Linked DNA regions of Hymenobacter tibetensis. The protein of the gene in region 2 interacts with the protein of the main gene of each other region in a pairwise test. Links are inferred from orthologs where the notes say so. Each region holds a gene or a part of one and is shown on either strand. Other genes may lie near its edges. The genes, in order: gyrA and gyrB.

Region 1 (10,494 bases), 450 kb from region 2 along the record:
TCTGCGTAAACAGCGGTGGGTGGAGAAATGCTTCCCGATGGTACAGCGTTTCTTCCTGTTTGTCATACGCATGCTTGATACGCCGAAACAAGTTGGTTGTAGTAAGCAACTCACGTTTGCTAGTAAGCAGACCAAACTTAACTGCAGAGCCAAGGATGGCTTTGAAAGAGCCACTCACTTTACGATTGAGCTTACGAGCACAAGTCTCTAAAGAACATTTGCCTCCCGTATCATCGACAACTTCTGAAACCTCCCAAGCGCTTTGATAACTCGTCCGGGGGTAGTCTATGGTTTTAGGCATAAAAGGATATAGTTACAAGTGGAGGGCAAGTATAAGAATAATAAGTATGTGAAAGTAGTATGAAGTATAAAAAAGTCAATAAAAGTTATACTTTAATATACTTTTTGTGCTTTTTTGTGCTTAAATAGGCAATCTATAATATTTTTTTCTACACCTTAGATGTCATCAGTCCATATATCAATTATATACCACACTAATTAAGGCCCGGGACCGGGCGGGAGGGACGATTATCAGGCTCACACGTTCCCATATCTAATTCAAGTAACAAGTTCTCATCTATGACAAGTGATTAACACTTTACACTCAGCATCAGCCTACGGCCTTAAAACCATGCTTCCTTAGGAGCTTCAAGCAAGCTGAAAAGTAGGAGAGAGGCGCAGCTCAATTATGGGCCCTGTCCAATAGCCAGAGAAAGGCCAATGTTGAGGCAAGCTTGTCTTACACAAAGCAACGCGTTAAGGCTAGCTAGGTCTATCCACGGGTATTGAACGTTACAGCATACTACTGGGGCAAATGGAGTATGAACAGCTTAACATAATTATCCTTTAATATGAACGGTCTTTAAGTGGGTACAGCTTATAGAGTTGTTTTTTTTAACCAAGAACTACATGCTTTAGCTAAACCAGTATCCATGCAAGTCCAGCTTTCATGTAGCCATCAAAGGCATTCTGAAGCTCGGAATTATCGAACTGCTTCAGCGAGAAATTACGTGAGCACCTGCAAAAGCTAAATAGCTCTTCGCGGCGCGGATATTCAGTATACCGCTGAGCCCGTTAAGCTATTCAACTCAGTAGATACCGCATGCACCTTAGGTAAGGCAACCATGCAAGTCCATATCTACCTTCAGATCTTATTGGAGTCTCTATTTGAGTATATGTATGGTAGACCATATCATAGCCATATAACAAGCGCACTTAGGCTCCCAAGTTTCAACTTACTTTTTGTCTTATAATTTATATTATGTTAAGTAGACCTTTTAAAAACTAACCCGAAGCTATTAGACTGCTTCGGGTTAGTTGCTCTATCCCCTCCTAATGAGGAGAACTTACTTCTTCAAACCGTCGAGCTTAGCATTCATCTTCTCGGCATCTGATGTGCGACCGAGTTTGGCGTATACTTTGCCAAGTGACGAAATGGTTGCGCGGTCATCAGGCTGAATAGTCAGTGCTTTCTCGAAGTATGGCACAGAATCAGTGAAGAACTTTTTCCCCTCCGTTTCAAACTTCTTACCGCTCTTCTGATACGTTGCCAAATCCATCTTACTGGCTCTAGTATACAGTTCAGCCGCCTTGTTGTAATTGTATACACCAAGGTTGAAGTTGGCGTCGAAATTGTTCGGGTCGTTTTCTACGGCCTTGCGGTATGCTGCCAATGCTTTTTCGGGCTGCTTGTCTTGGTCGTAGATCGAACCGAGCACAGCATACAGGTTGGAGTTCTTGGGGTCAGCAGCAATAGCATTTTCAATCTTGGCAATAGCTTCTTTACCACGGCCAGCGCTCAGATACATATTCAACTCCTCCAGCATAAAGCTTTTGTTGTTGGGATATGCTTTCAATGCTTGCTCGACCACTTTCATGGCTTCCTGCTCGTTTTTCTCTTGGCGCGCTATCTGCAACATCCGCCCGTACATCTGGGGCGACTTGTAGTTCATGCCCTGCAACTGAGCATACGTCTGCTTGGCAGCAGCAAAATCCTCTTTGGCTTCCGCCGCATATGCCGCGTACAGGTAGGCCGTCGTATCTTGCGGACGGATTTGCTGCGCCATTTTGTAAGCATTCAGCGCTTCGTCGTACTTTTTGCCGTTGTAGTTTTCTACACCTGCATTAAGGGCCAACCCATACAAGTTGTCGAGCTTGGCAGTGGCTTGCTTACCGAACTCACCATCTTTCCCGTCAAGCTCGATGGCTTTCTTATAGGAATCGTACGCTACCTTGGTGCCTTCCCCGGGCTGCAATGACTTGCCATAAATCGGGTTGCTAGTCATGGCATCGTAGATTTCGCCCCGCGTATACCAAGTTTTGGCTTTCGTGGAGGTCTTCTCGTTGGTAATGGCTTTGTCAATCTCGGTGCGAGCTTTGTCGAGCAAGCCTTGCTTTTGGTTCAAAATGGCGTTGGTGACCGCCGAATTCTGAGCTGAAGCGGAAGTTAAAGCTGCTGCTGCAACAAGGGTCAGGATAATCTTCTTCATGGGGGTTTTGCGTGAAGAATGAGGTGGAAAGGAAATGCTGAACAAACAGGAAGTGCCGGCGCGAAGTTCAGCTTGCCGGCGGTGTAGCTTTTGGTACTGGCAGGAGCAACGCTGTGCTCCGTGAGAAGAGGTGCAACGCCTCGCTCCTGCCGTTACCTTAAAAACAACGCTTAATTGTCGCTAAGCGTGTCCGGATCAGTGAGAGAATCTAAGTCCGCAGCGTCTGGCAACGCCTCGACAGCGGAGCTACCTTCGCCGTTAGCAACGATAGTGCCATCCACGGCTAGCTCGTCCGCTAGTTCTTTTTCGTCTTCGGCAGCTACCTTGGCTACCGACGAAATAGCATCACCATTACTCAAGCGAATCAAGCGGACACCTTGGGTGGCCCGACCAATGGAACGCAGCTCTTTCGCCACGCTCATCCGCAGCGTAATGCCCGACTTGTTGATAATCATCAAATCATCGGTGTCAGAAACTGCCTTGATGGTCACCAAGGCGCCGGTTTTGTCGGTGATCTTCATAGCCCGAACACCTTTACCCCCGCGGTTGGTAATGCGGTATTCTTCGAGCGGACTACGCTTACCATAACCGTTCTCGGAAACCACTAGCAGTTCTTCCTGGCTATCGTTGGCAATGCAAACCATCCCTACTACCCGGTCGTTTTCATCGGAGAGCGTGATGCCCCGTACCCCGGCGGCCGTGCGGCCCATGGAGCGCACTTTCTCTTCGGGGAAACGAACAGCCCGACCGGAGCGGAGCGCTACCACTACCTCCGACTTACCGCTGGTCAACTGCACGTCAAGCAGACGGTCGCCTTCGTTGATGGTAATAGCGTTGATACCGGCCGTCCGGGGACGCGAATACGCTTCAAGCGGCGTTTTCTTGACGGTGCCCTGCTCGGTGCAGAACATCAGGTAGGTGTTCTCCAGGTAATCTGGGTCGCGCAGGCCCCGCACGTTGAGCACGGAACGCACACTGTCTTCACGTGGAATCTCGATGAGGTTTTGAATCGGACGGCCTTTAGCGGCTTTCCCGGCTTCCGGTACTTCGTACACTTTCAACCAAAACACCCGCCCAAGTTCGGTGAAGAACAACAAGTACTCGTGGGTGGTGGCTACAAACAGGTGCTCCGTAAAGTCGTCCTGCTTGGAACCGGCGCCCCGGGCCCCTACTCCTCCCCGACCCTGCGTGCGGTATTCCGCCAGCGCCGTACGCTTGATATAGCCGTCATTGGAGATGGTTATCACCATGCTCTCGTCGGCTATCATGTCTTCCATGGAGAAGTCGCCACCGGCGTACTCAATCATGGTCCGACGCTTGTCGCCATACCGCTCCCGGATGTCGAGCATCTCGTCGCGGATGATCTTGCGCTGCAACTCATCCGAGGCCAATACCGACTTCAGATAATCAACAAGCTTCATAAGCTCGTCGTACTCCTGCACAATCTTGTCGCGCTCCAGGCCCGTGAGGCGCTGCAGACGCATATCCAGGATAGCACGGGCCTGTATCTCACTTAGCGAGAACCGCTCGATGAGTTGGGCACGGGCTACTTCGCCGTCGCGGGACCCGCGGATCAGCGCAATTACCTCGTCTAGGTGGTCAAGCGCGATAAGCAGACCCTCCAAGATGTGGGCCCGCTTCTGGGCTTCGGCCAGTTCGTAACGGGTACGGCGTACTACTACGTCGGCACGGTGCTCAACGAAGTAATGGATCAGCTCCTTGAGGTTAAGCGTCATCGGACGCCCTTTCACCAAACACACGTTGTTTACCCCGAACGAGGATTGCAACTGCGTGTAGCGATAGAGCTGGTTGAGCACCACGTTAGGCATAGCGTCGCGCTTAAGCACGTACACAATGCGCATCCCGTCTCGGTCCGACTCGTCGCGCAGGTCAGCAATGCCTTCGATGCGCTTCTCGTTGATCAGGGCGGCCGTCTTCTCGATCATCGACGCCTTATTCACCATGTAGGGAATTTCGGTGACTACAATCTGCTCTTTGCCGCTGTCCATGGTTTCTACGTGCGCTTTTGCTCGCACTACCACCCGGCCGCGGCCGGTTTCAAAGGCTTGCTTTACGCCTTCGTAGCCGTAGATGGTGCCACCTGTCGGGAAGTCCGGCGCGGTGATATGCTCCATCAGCTCGGCCACGGTAACCTCGGAATTGTCGAGGTAGGCTACAATGCCATTCACGACTTCCGTCATGTTGTGGGGTGGCATGTTGGTAGCCATACCCACGGCAATACCCGTCGTACCGTTGACCAGCAGGTTAGGAAACTTCGAGGGCATTACGCTGGGCTCTTCCAGCGAGTCATCGAAGTTGGGTTGAAAATCAACCGTCTCCTTGTCTAAGTCACCGAGCATTTCGTCGGCCAGGCGCTTGAGGCGGGCCTCGGTGTAACGCATAGCTGCCGGCGAATCGCCGTCGACGGAGCCGAAGTTACCCTGGCCGTCCACGAGCGGGTAGCGCAGGCTCCAATCTTGGGCCATGCGCACCATGGTGTCGTACACGGAGGAGTCACCGTGGGGGTGATACTTACCGAGTACCTCGCCCACGATACGGGCGCTTTTCTTATAGGATTTGTTGTAGGATACGCCCAGCTCGCTCATACCATAGAGCACACGCCGGTGCACTGGTTTGAGGCCGTCGCGTACGTCGGGCAATGCCCGGGAGATGATAACCGACATCGAGTAATCGATGTAGGCGCCGCGCATCTCGTCTTCGATGTTGATCGGAATGATCTTTTCGCCTTCCGCCATAGGGAGAACTTAGTCGGCCGGAGGGCTGCTTGTGAGGGAGTTCCGGCACCGTGAAATGATGGTTGCGTTAAGCCTGCAAGATAGGTAAAAAACCCTGTTTTTCCTAGATTCTACCCGGATTTAGATAGCCTGAAAGCTCCGCTACTACCTCAGCGGATGGACCTGCTTTTATCGGCCTTATGCTTGCCTGCTTTGGGGTTGTAAGTCTTGATTTTTTCGCCGATGGCAGGGTTCTGCTTCTTGAAAATAGGCTGCCCTCGGTACTTCACCCCATCATGGAAATGCACCTTACGCGTGTGACAGGATACAATGGGACAAGATCGGCAGGAGGCTACGGCGAGGAGCACAAGCAGTGGCCACCACCGCTGCAGGAAGAGGAAACGGAATTTCATGGGGTAAAGATATTCAGTTACCGGTTGCCAGCCAGACCAGCCGCTTAATCTGCACTCCAGCTCTTCACGACCTCAACCCAACCTATTCAGAAGGCAACACCTACCCGACGCTAGACAAACACTCTACCTGTTATTACGTATTGTCCTACGTTAACCCTTTTCCTACTACTACCATTGAAGTCATGGGTTCAACACAACGTATAACGCCCGTTATAAGTAGCACGGGAATGGGCTCAAGCTAGCTGGTATGGTTTATGGTATTCGTGCTAGTGCTTATGCGCAAGATGCTATAAAAACTACATTTAATTGAAAACAGGCACTGCCATGAAGCCGGATAAGACAGTAGTTGAAGCGGTCAATGACTGCCTGAAACCAGAGCATATCAGCCAATTGGCCACCCTGGTAAGCAAAGACCGCACGCTAGTGGAGAAGGGAATGGCTACCCTAGTTCCCTTGGTGGTGCGTGCCCTCGCTGACCGAGCCGCCCGGCACAACGGCCTGGAAGCCGTATGGAACCTGGTGCAACAAGCGCAAACTACAAAGCCCCTAACGCAGCTTGACACCCTGGCTAGCACTGAGTGGAACGGACGCGGGGTACTGCTCTTGCAGAACCTACTCCACGACGCGTACGAATCAACCACCTTTCGCCTGGCCGTGCAGTCTGGGGTCCCTACAGCCTCGTATGCCCAGTTGATAGAAGTGGCAGTGGCCGCTGTATTGGGGACTCTCGGCCACTATGCAACCACTCACACGCTTGACGCTGCCTCTCTCAGTGGTTGGTTGCAAACCCACAATCAGCCGACCCCACCCGTAGCAACACCCGCGCAGCCCAGCCCGGTACCCCCTCCCCCTTCTTCACGCCGGTCTCTCCCACCACCCGTTATGGCAAACGCCCCCAAGTTTGAAGCGGGCGCCGGCAACTGGGACACAGTAGGAGGCGGCAGCATCTTTGTACCCCAGCAGCGCACTAAAGCAGGCCTGGCCCGACTAGGCAGGTGGAAATGGGCATTGCTGGTTTTACCTGTGCTGCTTCTGGCCTATGGCTTCTTCACCTGGGGCGTACCCAATTACTCCACTCCCTCTCTGGCAGAAGACACTCCGGTGACCTACACTGCTAACGCCGCTGCGAGCCAGCCAAACGGCGCCACCGACACGGGCGCTCCAGTTCCTTCCGGTCATTATGATGCGGCTACAGATACGTACATCTATCACACGGGCCAGCCGCTCATCATCACGCTGGCGGACGGTAGCACCCAGCGCGTAGGCATGAATTCCACCGAATACCAACTCTACCGATTTCTGGCTGATGCCCGGCAGCAAGTTGATTCGCTGGACCCGGCCGTTGGTTGGATCAATGTGGACCGGGTGTACTTTAAATCAGGGGAAGCCACGCTTACCCCTGAGTCTGAGCAACAGCTGCGCAACCTAGCCGCTATTCTGAAAACATTCCCACGGGCGCACATTCTATTCGGCGGCTACAGCGACAGTAGTGGCGACAGGTTGAAAAACCTCCACTTAAGTGACGCCCGTGCCCAAGCGGCCATGCGCGCATTGGCGGCACAGGGCATTTCCTTGGGTCGTCTGCAAGCCATCGGATACGGTGAAGCCTACGCGGTGGCTTCCAACGCTGCTCCCGTTGGCCGGGCGCTCAATCGTCGGCTAAGCATCAAGGTCATGACCAAATCCGCCGCGCCGCTTCCAGAACCCCCGAAGGCGGTTTCGCCAAAGCCAACAGCAACGGGTTTGGCGGCTCAATCGTCTAGTGCCAGGCGAGCTAGTAGTGCCCGCCAAGGGCGTAAACCACGGCAGCGTACCAAAGTAGGTCGTTGGATCAACAATCTACGCCAGAACTTGCGCGCCAAAAATAAAAGAAACCAATAAGGCTATTTCACGTCTTGGCCTTCCCACTCCCGTAGAAACTGAGCGAGGAACACTTCCATAAACGCATGACGCTCCTCCGCTACCCGGCGGGCAGCAGGCGTATGTAGCCGTTCGCGCAGGTGCAGCAGTTTCTCGTAGAAATGATTGATGGTTGGCGCTGTATTTTTCTTGTAGCTCTCAAACGACTCATGCACCATCGGCGGAATAGATGCATCGTGGAGGGGCCGGCCTTTGTGGCCACCGTACGCAAAAGCCCGCGCCACCCCAATAGCGCCAATAGCGTCGAGCCGGTCGGCATCCTGCACCAGTTCGCCTTCCACTGTACTCATGGGCGTAGCTACACCAAGCCCTTTAAAACTGATTTCACGAATAATAGCTTCCACAGATTGGATAACGCTTTCCTCGGCGTGCTGGCTCTCCAACCAAGTACGGGACGCCCGAGGACCTGCCTCCTCGTCTCCATCGTGAAATTTCCAATCGGCAACATCGTGGAGCAGGGCACCAAGTTCGGTGATAAGCGGGTCGGCGTGGGGCGTATCGCGGGCAAGAGCGCGTGCTACCTGCCACACCCGACGGATGTGTTCCCAATCGTGGCCAGAGCCCTCATGCAAGAATTTTTCACGAACAAAATCAGCAGTACGGGTAACTAGATCCACAGTATTTGATAGCAAGATGAACGAAAACTCGGCTTAACCAGAAGCCAGCCGCACAAAGCAACAACTTCCGAACGAGAAACTGGCGCCTTCTCTCCTTTTCCTGCCTGCAAACCTTACAACTCACGCAAGTATTCTGGCGGAACATGATCGGTGAGCCACACCCCGTTGCCTGATACATAAAACACAAACCCAGCCTCTGCCAATGCGGCCGCATCTACCACCAGTACCACAGCTGGCCCGCGTCTGTTTCCTACTCGGCGCGCCGTATCTACGTTCGGCGATAAGTGCACGTGGTGGCGTTTCATGCTGCGAAGACCTTCGCGCCAGATAGCAGTCAAGGCGGTGGGCACGGTGCCATGGTAGAGTTCAGCGGGTGGCAAAGCAGGCATTAAGCCCAAATCGACGGGTACACTGTGGCCTTGTTGCGCCCGGATACGAGTACCCGCGGCATCAAAAGCAAACCGCTGCTTGTCGCTCGTAGCAACTAGTTCTTCTAACTCAGCACGCGTAAGTGGCTGCCCATGGCGTGTTAATGCGGTTAACAACTCCTCTACTCCTACCCATCCGCCTTCGGCTAACGATAAGCCCAACGCCTCGGGCTTGTGGCGTAGGTGCAAGCTGAGAAATTTACTGAGGCGGGTAGCAGACGCGGCGTCCATAAGACAAGAGTAGTAAGTAGAAAGAAAAGAGAAGGCAACTGCTTTTTCAAGTCCTGAATTATAGGCACTTGCCTCTTTTTAGCGAGAAAAGTTTGAAAATAGGTTTGAAAAACTGGTTTACTGACTTAGTTTTGCACCACCAGAACGCCTCCTTAGCTCAGCTGGTAGAGCAACTGACTTGTAATCAGTAGGTCGCTGGTTCGATCCCGGCAGGAGGCTCTCTATAGCTAAAACCCCTTGTAAATCAGCGATTTGCAAGGGGTTTTCGTTTTGGTGCCTCAATGGGTCGGCCACTGGATAAGCATGGTTAGTTGCTGCGCGTATACTCAAGTGTTCGAACCGGCGTAGCCTTGCCATTCTGAACATCGTAGTACACTTCCGTATAGCGGTTGCTGTCTATCATTTTTAGCACTCGACGGTTATGCTTTGGCTGACCTTGAATTAATTCACTGTCCCACTCGTACGTCAAGGCTTTCGCTGCTACATCGTACGTGCCCGTCTGCAGTTCAGTATTGCTACCGATGTGGTTGTTGATGGCGGTCGTCACAAATTTGAGTTGTGCATTATCATAGCCTTCAAGTTGTAGTCCCTGGTAGCTTTCGTCTTGCATCCTTCCCCCACCAACAGGAACCTGTAAACGACCGCCTATAATCTCAACCATGTAAAAGCGCCCATTATAGATCGGTTTTCGGCTAAGTGTACCTTGCACGAAAGCGAGCTTCATATCTTGAAAGTGCCAAGTGCCAGCTAAAGTACCAAGCAACGCATGGTTTGGGCCGGGATGGGACAAGTCTAGCATTTGCTGCATGGGGGACGTCTGGTTGGCTTTTGCAGCTGGCACAGCAGGTTTGACTTGCGCCAAGCCAACGGCAGGAGCCAACGCCCATATGGCCACCAGCAATACCATACCGCCCCTGATTAGCGTGCTAGTAAAGCCAGGAATTCTATAAAAGCTCTTAGCATGTGTGTTTACTAGCATATCGATGTATCATGACTTTCCCCAACACAGTTTGGAGATAAGCTACTAAGATAAGAGGCTTGTTACCAACCCTATAGCATTAGGATACTTAATTACTATATTTCTGTGTTAAGCCAAGAATAAGTTGAACGAAAATAACTCGGCTTTAAGGTTACCTAGAATGCATTATCTATATTGCTGTAAGACACCCTTATATCACCTTGTCAAGCAAGCCCCTCGCTATGAAGGTTAACCCAGCTCCTATAACCGTAGATTACAGCATGTTAAGCACTTTACGACGAGACAGATGGCTGCGCTCTATATGGTCGAAAGGGCCGGGTAAGTTACTGAAGGCCGTCGTCATTGCAGGCGTATTTGGGACGGTAGTAGCATGGCTGATTCTGGGTAAATGAGCCGTAGTACGTTGTGCTTATGTGTCCTAGAAAAAATAGCCTGAAGTAGGATGCCTCTGACAAGCTCAAGTTTAAGGTGATCCTATCTCCCTTGTAGACCTACGATTTACAAGGGGTTTTCCTGCTAGATCCGTCAATATTAGTAGCTGTTAAAGCGCCTAAACGACTGCCAATATTTGTCTTTGTAAATCTCATACGTTACCTCCAGAATTTGAGCATAGTGAGTTTGGACTTGATAAAGCACCTGTGACGGCTTTCGAAAGTCTTGACAGGCAAAATAGATTTCTCGC
Region 2 (10,330 bases):
GCCATAGCTCCTACTACCAGCTCAACCAAGGCCAGCAGTTTTTTGGTCTCACGCAAGGATTTGCCGAATACTACGGCACGACTCGCCTCGGCATCCCGGTTACGCTGGTAGTGAAAGGCGGCGGCGGCAAAAACTACGGCCCCGACGATGAAATTCCATTCTACAAGTTCACTAGCCTGGGCCTCAACGAGAACCTACGCGGCTATTACCGCAACCGCTTCACCGGCGACGCGAGCCTGTATCTGAATACGGAACTCCGGCTGGCTATAGGCCGCGTCCAGAAAGCGTTCCTGCCCTTTTCCTACGGCGTGTTCGGCTTCTACGACCGGGGCCGCGTGTACTACAAAGGTTCCTCGCCGGGCGGCTGGCACGACGGCTACGGCGCAGGCTTCTACCTTGCCCCCGTCTCCGACCAGTATGCTTTGTCTTTCTCCTACCAACAGTCGCCTGAAAATGGGCTGATTCGTTTTGGAGTTGGTTTCAGGATAGACAACTAGGTTAACCAACGGGCCGGTCTGCTGTAGCAAACCGGCCCGTTGGTTAACCTAGTTGTTAGTACGACAGCGAAGCCGCCTTATAAAGGTATGTAGTGTCTTGTAGCTGCCGGAGCATGAAATCGGCTACATCGGCGCGGGATATTTTGATTTTGAGTCCCTTTTGAGTGGCCGGAAATCCGTGGTGATACTCGCCGGTACGCTGGCCGTTGGTGAGGGTACCGGGGCGGGCAATAGTCCACTCCAAGCTGCTTTGTTGAATACATTGCTCTTGCAACTCCGAGTCGGCAAAGGCTTGGCGCAGAAACAGCGGCACTAGCAGGTACTTGTAGGCGAACGGCAAGGCCGGTTTGCTGTCCCCGATACCGAGTGTGGTCAAACAAATAAAGCGCCGCACCCCGGTCTGCTCCATCGCCCTGATAATGTTGCGGGTTCCCTCGGAACGTACGGCATCTTTTTGGGCAGCGGGTGCCCCCAAAGCCGACAGCACGACCTCCTGCCCCACTATTGCCTGCTTCACCGCCGCTACATCCAGCACATCCCCTTGCACAACTCGCAAGTTTGGGTGCTCAAACTTGATTTTCTGCGGGTTGCGGGCAAATGCCGTGACGGTATGGCCCTGCGTAAGAGCCTGCTCTACTAGTTGGCGGCCGGTGCCGCCCGTTGAGCCAAAAACGAGTGCTTTCATGGTGTCTGTTTGTTTTTTCAACAAAAGACGAGCACCCAACAGCGGCAAAATAGAACGAAACCGACAGCCCTACCGAATCAGCTCCGGGAAATTAGCTACTAGCTCGTTGGCCCTCTTTTGGTATTGATACGGCGAACAACCCGCAAATTCCTGGAATGCGCGGATGAAATGAGACTGATCAGCATAGTCGTTTTCGAAAGCCACATCCGAAAGCTTCTGGTACTGGCGGCTCCGCAGCTGGTTCAGCGCGACCTGGAAACGGCAGATTCGGGAAAACAAGTTGGGCGCAATGCCTACCTGCTGCTTGAATCTACGCTGAAAACTACGCTCCGATATACTCAGGCTCTGCTGCAAGGCCGGTAAGGCAATGTGGCCGCCCGACCTTTGCAGTTGCTGGAGCGCATGCTGAATCTGCGGGTCGGCAGCCAGCTTGTTCCGTTGAATCAATGTCCCCAAATAGTCGGCTATTACCTGTATTTGGTGGACCACCGATTCGGTATTCAACAGCTGTTCTGGCAGGCGGGTTGACAGCAACGTGAGGTCGAGGCAAGCATCGGTTAGTTGATCAGCGTTGAATCCAAAAATGGTTGTCAGGGCGCTTGGATGGAAGTAAACACCGAGCGTCCGCACTGGGCCTTGCATTTGAATGTCGCCAGGGCTGACGGTCTGGCCGTAGAGCAGGGCACGCGGCCACTCTTTTTGCGCTTGGTCTCGGAAGAGGCTCTGGTCTGTTTGCTGAAAAATAAGGCCCGGATACCCATCAGCAATCATACGAAACGTTTTCACCTCGACACTTTCACCAGTGCTTTCCAGCAGCCAGAAGTAGCGGATATACTGGCTCAGATAGGTGGGAGGAGCAAATTGCTGAAAGCGCATGACGTGGTAGTTTGCCTGAAATGAGAATAAACCGATGTACTGGCCTTGGACCGCGCTTCATATTTCGCCCGTAGTGGGTTCCTGCTTACCGTCGGGATAACTGGCTAAGCGGTTGTGGGGTGTAGTTCACGGCTCAACGTCAGCAGACGGTAGAAGGACACCACATGCGTAAAGGCTACCACGGGCACCACAAAAACAGGCAGCCATACGAATGGAAATTGCAGCACTGCCACGTTGGGTTGCTCGAAGGCTAGTTGTTGTAGCGGCGTAGGAGCCGACAGCAGCGCCAGCACTACAATGGTTATCAACAAGCAAAAAGCCACCGCGTGCCACGCCAACATGCCACCGCGCCCGAGCCAATTGCGCCCGTATGCATACGCAACCAACGGAGCAGTAAGCCCGGAAAGAATATCAAAATTCAACCCTTCAAAAGTCATCAAGGTGGGCACCAAATGGTAGCCGGCCAGCGCATAAAGCACGATTTCCACTGGCACCCGCACCACACTCAGTTCCGTAAGATCCGCCACGCTCAAACGACCACTCACTTCTCGGCCGCGTGCACCAATCAGCCAATACACGATAAGCACCACCGATGGCAAAATACCGAAAACAACTAACCGCGGTGGTACATGCTCCAGTTGCTGATAGAAACCCGCTCGCGCCACCACTGCTTGTACTGTCAGCCACCCCACAATCCCAATCAGCCACGGCAACATGGCGAAACCCGCATTCCGTAATAAGCGCATAAGCAGACCAAGAGTGAGCAACGTAGTTGCTACAAACAGGATGCTAACCCACGGCGCCGTTGGTGTGGTAATGTAGTAAAGGTTGAGGCTCATAAGACGCCGCTATCAGTGCTTTACCAAGGTAGCGGTTGGTTGCTACAGTAGCAACCACGCTCGTTTCACTATATAGCTGGTGGCAAGAGGTACTTGGTAGATATTTTTTGTTTGGCCCCAATAGAGTATCTACTCTTGCTAGCTACCTACTTTCATGCTCTGCTAGGTTACCAAAGGCGCCATCATGTACTGACTGAGTAACAGCGAGAAGGTTGCGGTAACCTCTTCCAGTAAGGTCTTGCCAGCAGGTAGGATGGTCGTAGAAAACTTGCTGTTGCGGACGCGCTAGTATCGAGGCGCGGATGGGAAAAATTCAAGAAAAGATGGTCTGCTTTCATCAAACGGCTATCTTTGGCTGGATTTATCACCTTACATTCCTTCCTGATGGAGTATCCACTACTGAAACTGGCCGCTATTGACATTGGCTCCAACGCCGTCCGTTGCCAGATTTCAGCAGTCCTCCATTACGGCGACCGGTACCGCCTCAAGCGCGTGGAATATGTGCGCTATCCGCTGCGGCTCGGCGAAGATGTGTTTGCTACCGGCACCATTTCCGAGAAGAAACAAGACAAGTTCATCAAGTTTCTGCACGCCCTAAAGCTGCTGATGGAAGTGCACGATGTGGCCCCCAACCACTACCTCGTTTGCGCCACTTCCGCCATGCGTACGGCCGCCAATGGCACCGAAGTAGCGGCCCGTATTCAGCAAGAGCTTGGGATGACGGTGCAGGTAATTGATGGGCAAGCCGAAGCAGCCTACATCAACCGCGTTATCGAACATCTGCTGGAAGACAAAAAGCACTATCTCCACATCGACGTAGGCGGCGGCAGCACCGAGTTCAACATCTACCACGACCGGCGCAAAGTAGCGTCGCAGTCCTTTGAGATTGGCTCGATTCGGCGGATGCAGCAAGAGGAAAGTGGCCTAGCGTCTACGGGCGCCCAAAACGACCTCTGGCAACGGATGGAAGAGTGGGTAAAGGAAAACGCCCGCCGCTACCACGTTACGCGCGCCATCGGTACCGGCGGCAATATCAACAAGCTCTACAGCATTGCGCAAAACCAGCTAGACAAGCCCGTTACGCGCCGCCGTATTGCCACTGTGCTACACAACCTCACGAGCATGAGCATGGACGAGCGGGTGAACGTAGCCATGCTCAACCCCGACCGGGCCGACGTGATAGTACCGGCTGGCCACATCTACCTCTCCTCCATGGAGTGGGCCAACGTGCACCAAATGATAGTGCCCGACATCGGCTTGAAAGATGGCATGCTCCAGACGCTGTTCGAGGAGCACTTCGACGAAATCCGTTCCCGCCAAGACCATTCTAAATCCATCCCGTTCCCCGCGCCGCAAACGCGCCCAACCGAGGTGGAATAGGCAACGTCCTAGACAATAAGACTGCTTTACAGCGAGAAAGCCTGGTTTGTATCCTCCTGGGAGGATGCAAACCAGGCTTTCTCGCTGTAAAGCAACTATTTACACATTTGGTATATTCAGGCTGCTTTCATCTCCGTCGCCAACAATGACAGGATAAGCCACGGATTCTTGCTCAGCGGCTTCCTCTCCCGGAATATCAGCTTCTGTAGCGTCCGTTTCACAGTCTACGTCCACAATAGCCGTCTCACTGCCCACAACCGCGGCATTCTCTTCTTCCTTGGTCCGCACTGTTACCTGCTGTAGCAAAGCCAGCAATCCTTCGGGCGTAGCGGCAGCCAATCGGTCGTCGTCGCGGCGGTAAAAGTCGCGGTGCACGTTCACGATGGGCTCGTTAGGTGCCGGCTGACGGCGGATGTAGGCGCCATCTTCGCGCATGTTGTAGGAATTCTGATTGTCGAGCAAGTTCATCATCAGAATGCTGATAGCTTCGCGCTTGATCTGCGGATTTGCAATCAGAAACAACGCCTCAATGCGCCGGTCGAAGGAGCGCACCATCACGTCGGCAGAGCCAGCGTACACTTTGGGCTGCCCAGCTTGGTGGAAGTAGAACAGGCGCGAGTGTTCCAACAAGTCGCCGACGATGCTGCGCACCTCGATATTCTCGCTCAACCCTGGCCGGCCCGGCCGCAAGCAGCAGATACCACGCACAATGAACCGGATGGGCACGCCGGCTTTGGAAGCGCGGTAGAACTCGTCTATCATCTCCTTGTCTTCCAAGGAGTTCATCTTCATGACGATGCCACTTGGCAAGCCTTTTTTGGCGTGCTTCACTTCCTCCCGAATGAGGTGAATGAGTTGCTGGCGCATGTCTTTGGGCGCCGTGATAAGGTACTCGTAGTCGTCGGGCTGAGAATGACCCGTGATGACGTTAAAGAATTCCGACACGTCGTGGCCGTACACATCGTTGGTTGTGAGCAGGCTTACGTCGGTGTAGAGTTTGCTGGTCTGCTCGTTGTAGTTGCCCGAGCCGATGTGCATGTAGCGCGTCACCTTCTCCCCTTCCTTGCGGATAATCATCAGCATTTTGGTGTGCGTCTTGTATTTCGACACCCCATAAATGACAAAGCAACCTGCCTTTTCTAGCCGTGCGCCTTCCCGGATATTGCGCTCCTCATCGAAGCGGGCCTTGATTTCAAACAACACCGATACATGCTTGCCGTTCTCAGCTGCCTTCAACAGCGCGGCCGACACCCGCGAGTCTTCGGCGAGGCGGTAGATGGTTTGCTTGATACCCAGCACCTGTGGGTCTTCGGCAGCCTGCTCCAGCAACCGCACCATCGGCTCGATGCTGTTGTAGGGGTGGTGCAGCAGTACGTCGTGGTGCTTGAGGTATTCGAACAGGTTTTCGTCAGCTCCTTCAGGCAAGCTAAGGGGGGGTACCGGTGCAGGCAGGCGCGAGCCCCGGTTCCGGAAGTTGGGGTGCTTCAAGATTTGCAGCAGGCCCTTCAAGTCGATCAGGGAGTTGATAACGAACACGTTGCCGTTGTCAATCTTCCACCGCTCCTTCAGCACCGACATTAGCAGTGCCGACGTGTTGGACTCCACTTCCAGCCGTACCACCCGGCCCCGCTTACGGGTTTTGAGGCCCTGCTGCAATTCCTTGATGAAGTCGGTATCAATATCTTCCGACTCTTCCAGCGTGAAGTCGCCATTGCGCGTGATGCGGAACAAATCGGCCGACTCGATGCTGACGTTGCGGAACAGCTTGGGCAGGTTGGCGCGCACGATTTCCTCGATGGGCACAAACATTACCTTGTCCTTGCGGCTTAGTTCGAAGAAGCGCGACAGGTTCTGTGGAATCTGCACGAAGGTGAGCCGCTCCTGCCCTTTCTCGGTTTCCAGGTCGCCGCTGCCGGTGCGCGTTACTACGCCCAAAATCAGCATCTGATTCATCATCAGCGGGAAACCATGGTAGGAGTCATACACCATGGGTGTAAGCAGCGGGAAGATGGTGTTCTTGAAGTAGCCATCCACCTTCTTGAGTTCCACCTCGGTTAAGTCCTCCATCTTCAACACATTGAAGCCGTTCTTTTCAAACTGCGGCTTCAATTCGTTGAGATAGGTCAGCGACTGGTCGTTTACGAAACGGTGGGCAAAATCGAGCAGCTTGCGGCGGAAAGGCAACTCGCGCAGTCCCGAGTAGTCCACCCGCTCTTTGCCGTAGTCGAGGTAATTATAGAGCGAACCCACCCGAATCATAAAGAACTCATCGAGGTTGGAAGACGTGATGCTCAGGAACCGCAACCGGTCAAACAGCGTCCGGCCTGGGTCCTTGGCTTGGTCGAGTACCCGGTAGTTGAAACGCAGCCAGCTAAGGTCGCGGCTGATGTATTTGCTTTTGCGAATGAGGTCGGCAGATTTGAATAGCTTCATAGTACTAAGGCAGGGCAGAAAAGCGGGGTAAGATACGGGTTTACAGCCCGGAAAGGGCATTTCAAGGTTAAGAAATGATGGCCGTTGCCTCTATTTCCACCAACAACCGCTCGTCGATTAGGGCTCGGACTTCCACCATGCTCGAAGCCGGTCGGATATCCTTGAATACTTCGCCGTGCGCCCGGCCAACACTTTCCCACTGTGAAATATCCGTTACGTAAATCCGGGTCCGCACGACGTCGGTTAGCGCTGCTCCAGCCTCCAGCAAGGCCGCGCTTATCTTCTCCAGAATGTGTTTGGTTTGGGCGTAGGCATCGGTACCAGTTATTAACTCACCATCCTGCGCCGTAGTGCCCACCACTTCCACGACGTTCCCGACCCGCACCGCCCGCGAATATCCTACTACTGCTTCCCAAGGTGCTCCAGAAGAAATGTTGTGCCGCATTGGTTTCACTTGTTGTGTTACGTGCGTTTCCATTTGTTGTCACGTCAGTTATCAACGAAAAAGGCCCGCTTTGTAGCGGGCCTTTCCTTGTACCGTTATACGTCGAGTTTGGCGTATTTGGCGTTTTTCTCGATAAAGTCGCGGCGGGGTGGTACCTCGTCGCCCATCAACATGGCAAACAGGTGGTCGGCTTCCGCGGCTGATTCCACGTCCACTCGTTTCAGGGAGCGGGTGTCGGGCTGCATGGTGGTGGTCCAGAGCTGCTCGGCGTTCATTTCGCCTAGTCCTTTGTAGCGCTGCACGTTCACCGTCTCGGGCTTGCCGCGTCCCATCTCATCTTGAGCGGCCATGCGTTCGTCTTCGGTCCAGCAGTAGCGCTCTTCTTTGCCGCGCTTCACTAGGTACAGAGGCGGCAGCGCAATGAAGATGTAGCCTTTGTCAACCAACTCACGCATATAGCGGAAGAAGAACGTCAAGATCAGCGTCCGGATGTGCGAGCCGTCGATGTCGGCGTCGGTCATGATGATGATCTTGTGGTAGCGGAGCTTATCTAAGTTGAGCGAGCGGGTGCTGCTGCCGTCGTCCTCGTCAGTTTTTTTCTCGAAGCTCACGCCGAGGGCCGTAATCATGTTCCGGATTTCCTCGTTCTCGTAGATGCGGTGCTCTTGCGCCTTCTCCACGTTCAGGATCTTACCCCGCAATGGCAGAATGGCCTGAAACGCCCGGTTGCGGCCTTGCTTGGCGGTGCCGCCAGCGGAGTCACCTTCCACGAGGTACAGTTCGCAGATTTCAGGGTCAGATTCCGAGCAGTCGGCGAGTTTGCCGGGCAGCGAGTTGGAACCCAACACCGTTTTGCGCTGCACCATCTCGCGGGCCTTACGGGCCGCAATACGTGCGCGCGCCGCCAGTATCACCTTCTCGATGATGATGCGGGCTTCCTTGGGGTTTTCTTCCAAGTACTGGTTGAGAATCTCGCCTACCACGGTGTTCACGGCGCCGCTCACATCGGAGTTGCCGAGCTTGGTTTTGGTCTGGCCTTCAAACTGCGGCTCCTGCACCTTCACCGATATAACAGCGGTGAGGCCTTCGCGGAAGTCGTCGCCTTGAATCTCCACCTTGGCCTTTTCCAGCATGCCCGATTTGTCGGCGTAGGCCTTCAGGGTGCGAGTCAGGGCCGAGCGGAAGCCTGCTACGTGCGTGCCGCCCTCAATGGTGTTGATGTTGTTGACGTAGCTGAAGATGTGCTCCTGGTACGAATCATTGTACTGCAACGCCACTTCCACTGGCGTACCACCCTTCTCGCTGATAACGTGAATCGGGTTGGGCATGAGCACCATCCGACCAGCATCGAGGTACTGGACGAATTCGCTCAGGCCGCCCTGCGAGTAGAATACCTCGCCGAGAAAGCTGCCATCATCGTTTTTGTCACGACGGTCGGTGAGCGTGATGCGGATGCCTTTGTTGAGATAAGCCAGTTCCCGCAAACGGTTAGCTACCGTTTCGTACTTGTAGACGGTTTCGGTGAAGATGGTGTTGTCGGGCAGAAACTCCACTTCCGTACCATGCTCCTCGGTGTCACCAATCTGCTTTACGGCATACTGGGGAACCCCAATTTTATATTCCTGCTCATAGATGTGGCCGTTGCGGCGCACAGTTACTTTCAAGTCCTGGCTGAGTGCGTTCACGCAGCTCACGCCTACGCCGTGCAGGCCACCAGATACTTTGTACGAGTCCTTATCGAATTTACCGCCGGCGTGCAGCACGGTCAGTACCACTTCCAAAGCGGACCGACCTTCCTTGGCGTGAAAGTCGACGGGAATGCCCCGGCCGTTGTCACGGACGGTGACAGAGTTGTTTTCGTTGATGGTTACTTCAATCTGGTCGCAGTGGCCGGCTAAGGCTTCGTCGATGGAGTTGTCGACTACTTCCCACACCAAATGGTGCAGGCCTTTGATGCCAGTGTCGCCGATGTACATGGAGGGGCGCTTGCGCACGGCCTCCAACCCTTCCAGTACCTGAATGCTATCGGCAGAGTACTGATCGTCGGCTCTTTTCTCTTTCGTTTCGCTCATGTTTCGGGCGTAAGTTTAGCGGTTGTGCTATCCTACAAAAGTACCGATTTTATTGCGTTTTTGCCAGCGTTTGCCACAATTATGCTATATAACTCCCGTAAAAAATCCACTTAAAACCGACCACGAAAAAAGCCTCCTTCCCGCGCTGGAAAAGAGGCTTTTAAGTAGCTGATAGCGTTCAGGTTTTCCTGCTACCGCACCACTAGTTTCTGCCGCACAGGGCCGTCTGGTGTGGTTAGCTCCAGCACGTACCTATCTCGCCGGTTATTCCTACCGAGACGTAGGTGCTAGTACCAGGCACGTTGTCGAGGCCGGTTACATGCAGCGGGCCCGTTGGCAGTACCGGGGTCCAGGTGAGGCCGCCGTCGGTGGTACGGGTCAGGTTACCTTCTTCGTCTTTCGCCAACCCGTTGGCAGCATTACGAAAAGCCCCATCTAGCTTAGATGGGGCTTTTCCAATCTTCACATAGCTTCTTTTCTTCTTGACTCCCTACAGGCCTAAGTGCAATGCTTTGCTTACGCTGTACTGCGTGGTATAGCATGCTTCTGGGAGCAAACGAGCGTCCTTGCTAACGGCACTTCCCATGCTATCAAATTAAAAACTAACTAACACACCAGCTAAACTTGCGTACAGTGCACCTCCATTGCCTGTGTTGTCTTGGGCTATTACGACTGTAGCTCTTTACACTGCTGGCCTAGTTACTTCAGGATATTGATAGCCCTTGTGGCATCCACCTTTGGAAATATGAATGTATCCGATTCCATTTGGATTGCACGAGCCGAACAGCTTCCTCAGCCGTATCAACAAGTGTTGGTATACGCCCCCGCAGCCTGGCAACAAGTGACAGTAGCTGCGTTCAAGCCCCCTACCACAGCTAAATCCAAGCATATGTTTGTGGCTCCCGACCCCAATGGGGTCAACCGTTACATAAAAGGAGTTACCCATTGGATGCCCTTGCCTACCCCACCAGATAGTTCTGAATAGCAATAGGCGCGTGCTAACCAGACGCAGTATACTGTCCTTGCTTTCGAGCTTTCCTTTTGGGCTACAGCTTACTTTCTAATTGACAGCCGATCTACTGGGTAGGGCCGTTGTCTGTTTG

Evidence for each region.
Region 1: the proteins of gyrB (region 2) and gyrA interact in binary tests that used the Escherichia coli proteins (3 or more experiments, as listed by UniProt). The link is inferred for Hymenobacter tibetensis from one-to-one orthologs.

What each region holds. Positions count from the first base shown.
Region 1 is NZ_CP094669.1:2,856,519-2,867,012, forward strand. Bases 2,453-5,559 are described here. They hold gyrA (DNA gyrase subunit A), read right to left. Parts: upstream 5,246-5,559; coding sequence 2,660-5,245; downstream 2,453-2,659. Other genes in these bases: MTX78_RS11410 (tetratricopeptide repeat protein), read right to left, coding at 2,453-2,489; MTX78_RS11420 (hypothetical protein), read right to left, coding at 5,395-5,559. Also shown: MTX78_RS11405 (hypothetical protein), read right to left, coding at 1-109; more of MTX78_RS11410, read right to left, coding at 1,347-2,452; more of MTX78_RS11420, read right to left, coding at 5,560-5,637; MTX78_RS11425 (OmpA family protein), read left to right, coding at 5,962-7,518; MTX78_RS11430 (HD domain-containing protein), read right to left, coding at 7,521-8,174; MTX78_RS11435 (RNA 2'-phosphotransferase), read right to left, coding at 8,288-8,833; MTX78_RS11445 (DUF1579 family protein), read right to left, coding at 9,141-9,740; MTX78_RS11450 (DUF695 domain-containing protein), read right to left, coding at 10,344-10,494. UniProt on the Escherichia coli protein: A type II topoisomerase that negatively supercoils closed circular double-stranded (ds) DNA in an ATP-dependent manner to maintain chromosomes in an underwound state.
Region 2 is NZ_CP094669.1:2,409,816-2,420,145, reverse strand. What follows is about bases 6,740-9,682. They hold gyrB (DNA topoisomerase (ATP-hydrolyzing) subunit B), read right to left. Parts: upstream 9,228-9,682; coding sequence 7,251-9,227; downstream 6,740-7,250. Other genes in these bases: MTX78_RS09545 (beta propeller repeat protein), read right to left, coding at 9,463-9,682; MTX78_RS09555 (RidA family protein), read right to left, coding at 6,778-7,188. Outside these bases: MTX78_RS09585 (outer membrane protein assembly factor), read left to right, coding at 1-497; MTX78_RS09580 (NAD(P)-dependent oxidoreductase), read right to left, coding at 553-1,182; MTX78_RS09575 (AraC family transcriptional regulator), read right to left, coding at 1,252-2,058; MTX78_RS09570 (hypothetical protein), read right to left, coding at 2,163-2,897; MTX78_RS09565 (Ppx/GppA phosphatase family protein), read left to right, coding at 3,282-4,277; ppk1 (polyphosphate kinase 1), read right to left, coding at 4,377-6,710; more of MTX78_RS09545, read right to left, coding at 9,683-9,693; MTX78_RS09540 (DUF551 domain-containing protein), read left to right, coding at 9,973-10,212; MTX78_RS09535 (DNA/RNA non-specific endonuclease), read right to left, coding at 10,304-10,330. UniProt on the Escherichia coli protein: DNA gyrase negatively supercoils closed circular double-stranded DNA in an ATP-dependent manner to maintain chromosomes in an underwound state.